One region of the Mesorhizobium sp. M1006 genome, then DNA from elsewhere that is predicted to be linked to it. Evidence: predicted binding sites of a transcription regulator. Region 1 holds the regulator's gene; each other region holds the start of a gene.
What was found. Region 1 encodes LexA, which represses DNA repair genes until DNA is damaged. Its sites were predicted from a motif close to TGTTCNNNNTGTGTTCNG; they were not measured.

Region 1 (3,280 bases):
GGTCCGAGTTTCCAGATGTCCTTCGCCGCGACGGCGGCCCTTGTCGGCGCCTATGCAGGCTGGTCCGATTACCGCGCCGGCAGGGCCACCACGCCGCCGCCGCGGCAGTCGCCGCTACGCTTTGCCACTCGAAAGGTCCTGCTGGGCATGTGCGGTCTGGCGATGACCTCGATCATTGCAGGGAGCGCCACGGCGCTTTTCGCCATATGGCATTTCCAGCGCGTGGCGCCGCTCAGCCTGTTCGCCAATCTGGCCATCATGCCCATCGTGTCACTGGTCGTCATGCCCTTCGCCGTTCTCAGCGCGCTGGCGATGCCGTTCGGTGCGGATGGCCCTTTTCTCTATGTCATGGGCAAGGGGCTGACGGCGATGATCGCCCTGTCCGGGTGGATCTCGGAGCGCTCGCCGATCGATGCGGTCGGGCTGATTTCGCTGAGATCCGTCCTTCTGGTGACGATCGCCCTCGTCATTGCCAGCATGGCGACGACGTGGTTGCGGCTGGCGGCACTTCCTTTTGCGCTCGCCGGCTTGCTGACGACAACGCAGACACGCATACCCGACGTATTGGTCTCGGAGGACGCACGGCTGGTCGCGCTGCCGATCGGCAGCGGTGAACTCGCGGTCAACCGGGCACGCCCGAATGAGTTCACCATCGACAACTGGAAACGCGCGCTCACATCAGAGGCTATCGTCGCGCCGGAAACACCTGGAAAGAACGACCCGCAATTCGACATTGCCGATCCGGCCGACCTACCGCCGGGCATGCCGTTCATTTGCACGGACGGCCTCTGCCTTGCCAGGCATCCATCCGGCGCGATCATCGCGCAAGCCAAGGACCGCGATACTGCGCGGCCAGCCTGCGCCTTTGCCAGCTTGATCGTCATCGACGACGCCACCGCCCATAACCCCTGCTACTACGACCGGCTGGTCCTCGTCGTCACCAAACGGCAACTGGCGCGCGCGGGAAGTGCCGCCGTCTATTTCGATCCACAAGCGGCAACACGCGCCGAGATCCGCTTCGCCGTCGAAAAATCATACCGGCCCTGGCACGTGCAGCGGAAATTTTCACGCGCGGCACGGGGCCTGCCGCCATACCGCCGGGCCGACAACCCCAAAGCCGGCGCCAAGGGCGGAGCTCAGTAGCGGCGGATCAGTCCGACGAGCTTGCCCTGCACCTTGACCCTGTCTGGTCCGAAGATGCGCGTCTCGTAGGCCGGATTGGCGGCTTCCAGGGCGATCGAGGCGCCCTTGCGGCGGAACCGCTTCAGCGTCGCTTCCTCCTCGTCGACCAGTGCCACCACGATCTCACCGGGGCTCGCCGTATCGGCATTGCGGATGATCACCGTGTCGCCGTCGAAAATGCCGGCCTCGATCATCGAATCGCCTTTGACCTCAAGCGCATAATGCTCGCCGCCCATGATCATATCCGGCGGCACCGAAATCGAATGCGTCTGGTGCTGGATGGCGTCGATCGGCACACCGGCAGCGATGCGGCCCATCACCGGGATCGAAACGGCGGCGACGACATCGTCGTCATTTCCGGCTGCGGGCACGCGCGACGATGTCGGCTTGCCTTGCCGAGGGGCGCCTTGCCCAAGACTGCCCTGGATGACACTCGGCGAGAACTTGCGTGCCGCATTGAGGCCGGGGGCGATCGAGTCAGGCAGGCGTAGCACCTCCAGCGCACGGGCCCGGTTGGGCAAACGGCGAATGAAGCCGCGCTCCTCCAGCGCCGTAATCAGCCGGTGGATTCCGGATTTGGAAGCCAGGTCGAGCGCTTCCTTCATCTCGTCGAATGAAGGCGGGATACCGCTTTCCTTCAACCTTTCGTGGATGAACATAAGCAGTTCGTGTTGTTTGCGTGTCAGCATAGCGACCCCCAACAGAATCAGAAAAACAAACCCAGAACAAACACTATCTGTTCCAGTTGTGTTCCGCAACTGTTTAAAGTTTAATGAATGCGTTAAGGCTCGGGAAACAAACGACGTCCCCTACCGGCGTACCGCATTTTCACCGCCGCGAGCCTCATCGCCTTGATTCTGCTTTCGTTTGCGCCCTTCTGGCCTCCTAGAAGGCAGCACTGGCATCGGCCGTCGGTCGGCAAAAGGCACGGAATTGAACCCGTATCGACTGTGCGGTTTGGTCGATGCACCGTGAACGAAACGAACTCAAAACGCCAACCTGGGGTTAAGTCCCAGTTTCCACCGCCTGGTCAGGCTGCTTCTCGCCGGTGGAGCCTTGCTGCGCGCAACCAGGTAGTGGAAGAACAGTCGATGCGTGTCCGGCGTTGCGTTGGATCTTGGGGGAGCAGACAAATCATGACAGGAATTCCCGATCTCGTGGCCATAAAGGCGATGGATGCCGCGGATCCGCTGCGCGCGATGCGCGACCGCTTTGTGTTGCCGCAAGGAGTGATCTATCTCGACGGCAATTCGCTAGGAGCTGCTTCACGTGCCGCTTTCGATGAACTGCACAAGGCCGCGACCGAAGAATGGTCGCATGATCTCATCCGCGCATAGAACACGGCCGGCTGGTTCAACATGCCGCTTGAACTTGGCGACCAGCTCGGGCGCCTGATCGGTGCCGCGGCCGGCCAGACGGTGGTCTGCGACACGACATCGGTCAACATCTACAAGCTGCTGCACGCCGCCATGGCCATGCGACCGGAGCGGCAGGTCATCGTCGCCGAGGGCGATAGTTTTCCGACGGACCTCTACATGGCCGAGGGTGTGGTTTCGACGCGAAAAGATACGCTGCTGCGCCTCTCGGGGGTCGACGCGCCGACCATCGAAGAGCTGATCGACGAACGCACCGCCGTGGTGCTGGTCAACCACGTCAACTATAAGTCGGGCGAACTGCGCGACATGCCGGCGCTGACGCGCAGGGCTCAGGAAGCCGGGGCGATGATCGTCTGGGATCTCTGCCACACCGCCGGCGCGATGCCAGTCGAGCTCGACAAGGCAAACGCCGATTTTGCCGTTGGCTGCACCTACAAATATCTGAATGGCGGCCCGGGCGCGCCTGCCTTCATCTATGCGGCTGAGCGGCATCTTTCCTACATCCAGCAGCCGCTCACCGGCTGGTGGGGCCATGCACGGCCCTTCGCCTTCGAGCCAGGCTATGCGGCCGGCACCGGCATCCGCCGGTTTCTGTGCGGCACGCAGCCGGTCTTGTCGATGCGCACGCTGAAGGGCGCGCTCGACATCTGGAACGATGTCGACATGACGGCGGTGCGCAAGAAGAGCATCGCGCTGGCGGATCTGTTCATCGAGCTTGTCGA
Region 2 (3,280 bases), on a different contig from region 1:
GCGCACCGCACTCTTGCGCGACACTTCCTTTTCCTGGCGGCGGCGCACCCGCTCGTCGGCGCGCGCGATCACCCATTCGAGCAGTTTCGAAGCCTCCTGCGGATTGTCGGCCAGCCAGTGGTCGAACGGGTCGCGGATGGCGCTTTCGACGATGCGGATCGCCTCGATCGTCGCCAGCCTGTCCTTGGTCTGGCCGACGAATTCCGGTTCGCGGATGAACACCGACAGCATGCCCGCCGCCGAGATCATCACATCCTCGGAAGTGACGATCGAGGCGCGCTTGTTGCCGACCAGGTCGGCATAAGCGCGCAAGCCGCGCGTCAGGACGTTGCGGAAGCCGGCCTCATGCGTGCCGCCTTCGGCGGTCGGAATGGTGTTGCAATAGGAATTGATGAAACCGTCGCCGCCGAACCAGGTTACCGCCCATTCGAGCGAACCGTGGCCACCCTGCTTCTCGCTCTTACCGGCAAACATTTCACGGGTCACCTGGAATTCATCGCCGAGCGAGGCTTTCAGATAATCCTTGAGGCCGCCCGGAAAATGGAATTCTGCCTTGGCCGGCGTCGTGTCCTTTTCCCTGATCAGCGACGGGTCGCAGGTCCAGCGGATTTCGACACCGCCGAACAGATAAGCCTTTGACCGCGCCATGCGGTAGAGCCGCGTCGGCTCGAAAGCAGCGCCCTTGCCGAAAATCTGCTCGTCTGGATGGAAGCGGATCTTCGTGCCGCGGCGGTTGTGCACCTCGCCGAGCTGCTCCAGGCCGGTCACAGGAATGCCGCGCGAGAACTTTTGCCGATAAAGTTTCCTTCCCAGCGCCACCTCGACCTCGAGATGGTCGGACAGCGCGTTGACCACGGAAACGCCGACACCGTGCAGGCCGCCGGACGTCTCGTAAACCTTGCTGTCGAACTTGCCGCCTGAATGCAGCGTCGTCATGATGAGTTCGAGCGCCGGCTTCTTGAATTTCGGGTGCGGATCGACCGGAATGCCGCGGCCGTTGTCGGTGACGGACAGGTATCCGTCGGCGGAAAGCTCGACATCGATGAAGGTCGCATGGCCGGCGACCGCCTCGTCCATCGAATTGTCGATGACCTCGGCGAACAGATGGTGCATCGCCTTGTCGTCGGTGCCGCCAATGTACATGCCCGGGCGGCGGCGCACCGGCTCCAGCCCCTCCAGCACTTCGATGTCGGCGGCACTATAGCTCTCGCTGGCGTCGCGGGGCGCCGGCCGCTTCGCCGCCTGCACCAGCGGGTCGGCCGGGCGCGCGGCGGCGCGAGCCGGTTGCGGCTGCTTGTCGAATTTGGCGAAAAGATCGTTATTGTCGTCCATGCCGGTCCTGGATTCCGATGCTGCGAATCACCACCCGATACTGCCACGCTTTTGGCGGGCAGGCGACGGAGGTTCCTGTTACGTTCGAGGATAGGGCCTCTTACTGCAAAACCATTCGACAACCAAGCGGCGGAAATGGGGTCGAGGGTGGAGCATCGACGCTTTGTAAACCCTGTCCGAAGGTTACGCCGCAAGATTGGCTGAAAAAACGGTATTTGCGGACTGTCGCTGACCTATAATGCAGCGAAACCCTCAAGAGGCTGTCGCTTAAGCATGTTGGATTACAGTTCGCTCCTGCTCGCGGCGGCGCTGTCGGGCACGTGCCTTAGCATCACCATGTTTGCCATCTGGTTCAGCGCGCCACAGGCACGCTTTGTGCTGACGGTGGCGTGTGGCATTCTCGTGCTCGTCGCACATGTGGTGTTGTTCTGGCATTACACCAGGGATCCAAGCGCCTGGCTTTGCCAGATCGTGCTTGCGCTGCTCAGCCTCGGCTTCCTGATCATCTGCCTGTCGGCCATGCAATACCTCGGCATAGGCGACTACAGGCGCGCCATCTTGCCGACCTTGATTGCGATGGCTGTTTGCACAGGCGCGACGTATCTCGGGTTTGATGGTGTAGGCTTCATTGTCACCTACGCGACGGTAACGGCGCTACTCTCGCTTATCGGGGCGATGTTCTGGATTGAGGGTGGTCACGATCGCCGGATATTGCTGGTCGTCTCGTTCCTGAGCGGCGTCTGTGCCCTGTCGTTCGGACTTTGCGGCGCGGTCCTGCTGGTCAAGGGCCAATGGGTGCTGGGTGTTGCGCCCGACAATTGGGCCGAGCGGGTGAATTCCGTCGTAGCCGTCGCCTGCATGACCGGGCTCGGCGCATTGACGCTCTCCCTGCACCATTTGCAGGCGCAGATCGAACTGAAGGCCGAGACGATGACCGATCCGTTGACCAGGCTGATGAATCGGCGGGCGTTGACGGCACTCTACGGCGAGCGGGTCTTCGGTCCGTTCATGTCCGTCGCCATGTTCGACCTTGACCATTTCAAGAGGACGAACGACGTATTCGGTCACCCGGTCGGCGACCAGGTTCTGTGCCGCTTTGCCGCTGTCATCAGGAAATACGCCCGGACCGGCGTCGACGCCTTCCGGTTGGGCGGCGAGGAATTCGTGCTCGTCATGTCGCGGATGACGGAAGAGAAGGCCTATGACATTGCGAGCAAGATCAGCGTCGCCTTCGGCACGGAAGTCGTGGCCACCCAACTCGGTCCATTGCGAAGCACAGTCAGCGGCGGCATCGGCTTTGGCGGAACAAACGGCACCGGTCTCGACGATGTGCTGGCCGAAGCCGACGCAGCACTCTATGCGGCAAAGCGCGCCGGGCGAAATCGCGTCGTCGTCCGGGACCGGGCGAGCAAGGCCGACGGGCCGGCCTTGCGTTCTGCCTGATTGAGGTTTCTATCTGCTTGTTAGACCATGATCTTGTCCGAAAACCGGGATTCCATTTTTCGGGATCATGATCTATTCCGCCGCACCCAGATATTCCGACAGCGGCGGGCAGGAGCAGACGAGGTTGCGGTCGCCGGCGACATTGTCGATGCGCGATACGGGCGGCCAGTACTTTGCCGCCGTGTCGGCATCGCCGGCTGGATAGGCTGCCTCCAGACGCGAATAGGGATGGGTCCACTGGCCGGCCAATGCCTCGGCGGCGGTGTGCGGAGCGTTGACCAGAGGATTGTCGGCCAACGGCCATTCGCCCTTCGCCACCTTGGCTGCCTCGCCGGCTATGGCGATCATGGCCTCGCAGAAACGATCCAGCTCGCGCTTGGGCTCGGACTCGGTCGGCTCGACCATCAGCGTGCCGGCGACCGGGAACGACATGGTCGGCGCGTGGAAGCCATAGTCGATCAGCCGCTTGGCGATATCGTCGACGCTGATGCCGGCGCTGTCCTTG
Region 3 (3,280 bases), on a different contig from region 1:
TACGAGGCCGAAGTCGATCCGGAAAAGACCACCATTTGTCACTGCATCGATTGTCAGAAGCTAACCGGAACGGCCTTTCGCGTCACCGTGCCGGCGTCCGAGGACAATTACAGGATCACCAAGGGCACGCCGAAGATCTACATCAAGACCGGTTCGAGCGGCGCCAAGCGCGCCCAGGCATTTTGCGGTGAGTGCGGCTCGCATCTCTACGCCACGTCGGCGGGCGAGGGACCGAAGGTTTACGGTATCAGGGTCGGCACGGCACGGCAGCGCGAGCAACTGGTGCCGAGAAAGCAGATCTGGCACCGCTCGGCGCTGCATTGGCTGCCGGAATTCGAAGGCACAACCATCATCGAGGAGCAGTAGCGCCAGACCGGGGCGAAGCCTCCGGTTCCGGCGCAGCTCTCAATCGTCGCCTTCGACGACCCTTAGCCTCAACTGCCCGGTTTTCGAATCGGCGACGCGCGGGCTGCTTTCCGCTTTTGCTCCGCTGCCATTCGAACCAGCGGTGTCCTCCGCCGGCTGCACGCCAAACTCCAGCGCCTCGATCTTTTGTCCGCGCCTGGTCACCTTCGATGTCGAGACCAGAATGTCGTCGATATCCTTGGCCGATTGGCCAAAATGCGTCTGCAATTTGCGCACCCGCTCGTCTAGCCGGGAGACGTCTTCCATCAGCCGGATAACCTCGCCCTGGATCAGGTGTGCCTGCTCGCGCATGCGGGCATCCTTGAGGATCGCCTGGATGACCTGGATCGACAGCATCAAAAGCGATGGCGAGACGATGACGATCCGTGAGCGATGCGCCTTCTGGACAACGGCCTCGAAATTCTCGTGGATTTCGGCGAACACCGATTCCGAAGGCACGAACATGAAGGCGGTGTCCTGCGTCTCGCCCTGGATCAGGTATTTTTCGGAAATATCGCGGACATGCACCTCGATGTCGCGGCGGAAAGCCTGTGCGGCGGTCTTCTGCAGTTCGGCGCCTTCGGCGGCCCGGATGGCATTCCAGGCCTCGAGCGGAAACTTTGCATCGATGGCAAGCGACGGTGCGCCGTTCGGCATCTTCACCAGGCAGTCGGGCCGGCTGCCATTCGACAAGGTCGCCTGGAATTCATAGGCGCCGTGCGGCAATCCGTCGGCGACGATGGCTTCCATACGCGACTGGCCGAAGGCGCCGCGCGTCTGCTTGTTGGAAAGGATCGCCTGCAATTGCACGACCTGGCCGGCCAGCGACTGGATGTTGCCTTGCGCGATATCGATGACCGCCAGCCGTTCCTGCAGCTTGGCGAGGCTCTCATGCGTCGATCTCGTCTGCTCGGTCATGGTCTGGCCCAGGCGGCCGGTCATGGCATCGAGACGCTGGCCGATCGACTGTGTCAGTTCCGCCTGGCGCGCCCCGAACACTTCGGCGATGGCGCCCATGCGGCCCTGCATTTCCGCCTGGCTTGCCAAGATGCCGGCCATCCGCACCTCGGCGTCGCGGGCGTGGTCGGCGGCTTCGGCGGCCGCCACTGCACGCGCCTTGGCCGATCGCCAGAGCGCAACGACGAGCGCCACGAACAGTCCAAGGAACAGCATTGCGCCGAAACCCAGGGCATGGCCGAGCGTGATCGTGGTGGCGCCTAGGCGGGCGACAGGTTCGGACAGGATGGTGGCCAGATCGTTCATGTCGACAGCATAGATGATTCGGTCTGCCAGCACAGATCAAAACGTGAACGACCCGAAGGCGCCCCGGTTGACGCTTTTCCTGCGAGGTCTTAGGTGAGACGCCATGTCGATCAAGCCGCTTATCATCCTTCCCGATCCCGTCCTGCGTCAGGTTTCAAAACCGGTCGAGCGTGTCGACGGGGATTTGCGCAAACTGGCCGGCGACATGCTGGACACCATGTATGACGCGCCCGGCATCGGCCTCGCAGCGATCCAGGTCGGCGAACCCTTGCGCATGCTGGTGATCGACCTGGCCAAAGAGGACGAGACGCCGGCACCGCACGTCTTCATCAATCCCGAAATCCTCGAAAGCTCCGACCAGCGTTCGGTCTACGAGGAAGGCTGCCTGTCGATCCCGGATTACTATGCCGAGGTCGAGCGTCCGGCGGCGGTGCGGGTGAAGTTTCTCGACCGCGACGGCAAGCTGCAGGAGATCGAGGCCGAGGGGCTGATGGCGACCTGCCTGCAGCATGAAATCGACCACCTCAACGGCGTGCTGTTCATCGATTACATCTCCAAGCTGAAGCGCGACATGGTGGTCAAGAAATTCAAGAAGCTCGCCAGGGACAAGGCGCCGGGCAAGATGGTGGGGTAGGCGTCGACGAATGCCCCTGCGTGTCATCTTCATGGGTACGCCCGAATTCTCCGTGCCGACGCTGCGGGCGATTGCCGGGGCCGGGCACGAGTTGGCAGCCGTCTACACGCAGCCGCCGCGCGCCGGCGGCCGGCGCGGGCTCGAACTGACGCCGTCGCCGGTGCAGCGCGAGGCGGAGCGGCTTGGCATCGAGGTGCGGTCGCCGGTGTCGCTGAAGGGCGAGGCGGAGCAGGAGGCGTTCCGCGCCTTAGGTGCCGACGTCGCCGTGGTCGTCGCCTACGGGCTGCTCCTCCCCAAACCCATTCTCGAGGCGCCGCGGCTCGGTTGCCTCAACGGCCACGCATCGCTGCTGCCGCGCTGGCGCGGCGCTGCCCCTATCCAGCGCGCCATCATGGCCGGCGATACCGAAACGGGCATGATGGTGATGCGGATGGAGGAAGGCCTCGACACCGGCCCGGTGGCAATGGTTGAAAAATGCGCCATTGGACCCGACATGACGGCCGGCGATCTGCACGATCGGCTGATGGTCTTGGGTGCTTCGCTGATAGTGCAAGCGCTCGAACGGCTGGAGCGGAATACGCTGACATTTACCACACAGGCGGAGGTGGGGGTGACCTACGCCAAGAAAATCGATAAATCGGAGACTCGCATAGACTGGCTGCGACCTGCCGGCGACGTGCACAACCAGATTCGCGGCCTGTCGCCCTTTCCCGGTGCATGGTGCGAGGCCGAAATCGGCGGCCGCGTGGAACGGCTGAAACTGCTTCGCTCGACGCTCTCGCAAGGCGCCGGCGAACCGGGAGGAATTCTCGATGACCGGCTGACGGTCGCCTGCGGGTCAGGCGCGATCAGGCCGGTCGAAGTTCAACGTGCGGGCGGAAGGCCCATTGCCGCGCAGGAGTTTCTGCGCGGGGCCAAGCTCGAAAAAGGAATGAAATTGTCATGAGCATGATGTCCATACGCGCGGCGACGCCGCGG

Region 2: a site for LexA is predicted at 1,403-1,420, ahead of parE (DNA topoisomerase IV subunit B). Genes of this name have one in related genera too.
Region 3: a site for LexA is predicted at 1,701-1,718, ahead of NKH60_RS09245 (DNA recombination protein RmuC). Genes of this name have one in related genera too.

What each region holds. Positions count from the first base shown of each region.
Region 1 is NZ_JAMYMZ010000011.1:127,266-130,545, forward strand. Features, by position in the region: gene NKH60_RS13445 (ComEC/Rec2 family competence protein) at 1-1,143, shown strand, start outside; gene lexA (transcriptional repressor LexA) at 1,137-1,871, opposite strand; partial or broken gene kynU (kynureninase) at 2,319-3,280, shown strand, end outside.
Region 2 is NZ_JAMYMZ010000008.1:150,665-153,944, forward strand. Features, by position in the region: gene parE (DNA topoisomerase IV subunit B) at 1-1,332, opposite strand, end outside; gene NKH60_RS10420 (GGDEF domain-containing protein) at 1,606-2,775, shown strand; gene gcvP (aminomethyl-transferring glycine dehydrogenase) at 2,848-3,280, opposite strand, start outside.
Region 3 is NZ_JAMYMZ010000007.1:147,821-151,100, reverse strand. Features, by position in the region: gene NKH60_RS09250 (GFA family protein) at 1-366, shown strand, start outside; gene NKH60_RS09245 (DNA recombination protein RmuC) at 406-1,668, opposite strand; gene def (peptide deformylase) at 1,772-2,302, shown strand; gene fmt (methionyl-tRNA formyltransferase) at 2,319-3,248, shown strand; gene NKH60_RS09230 (GNAT family N-acetyltransferase) at 3,245-3,280, shown strand, end outside.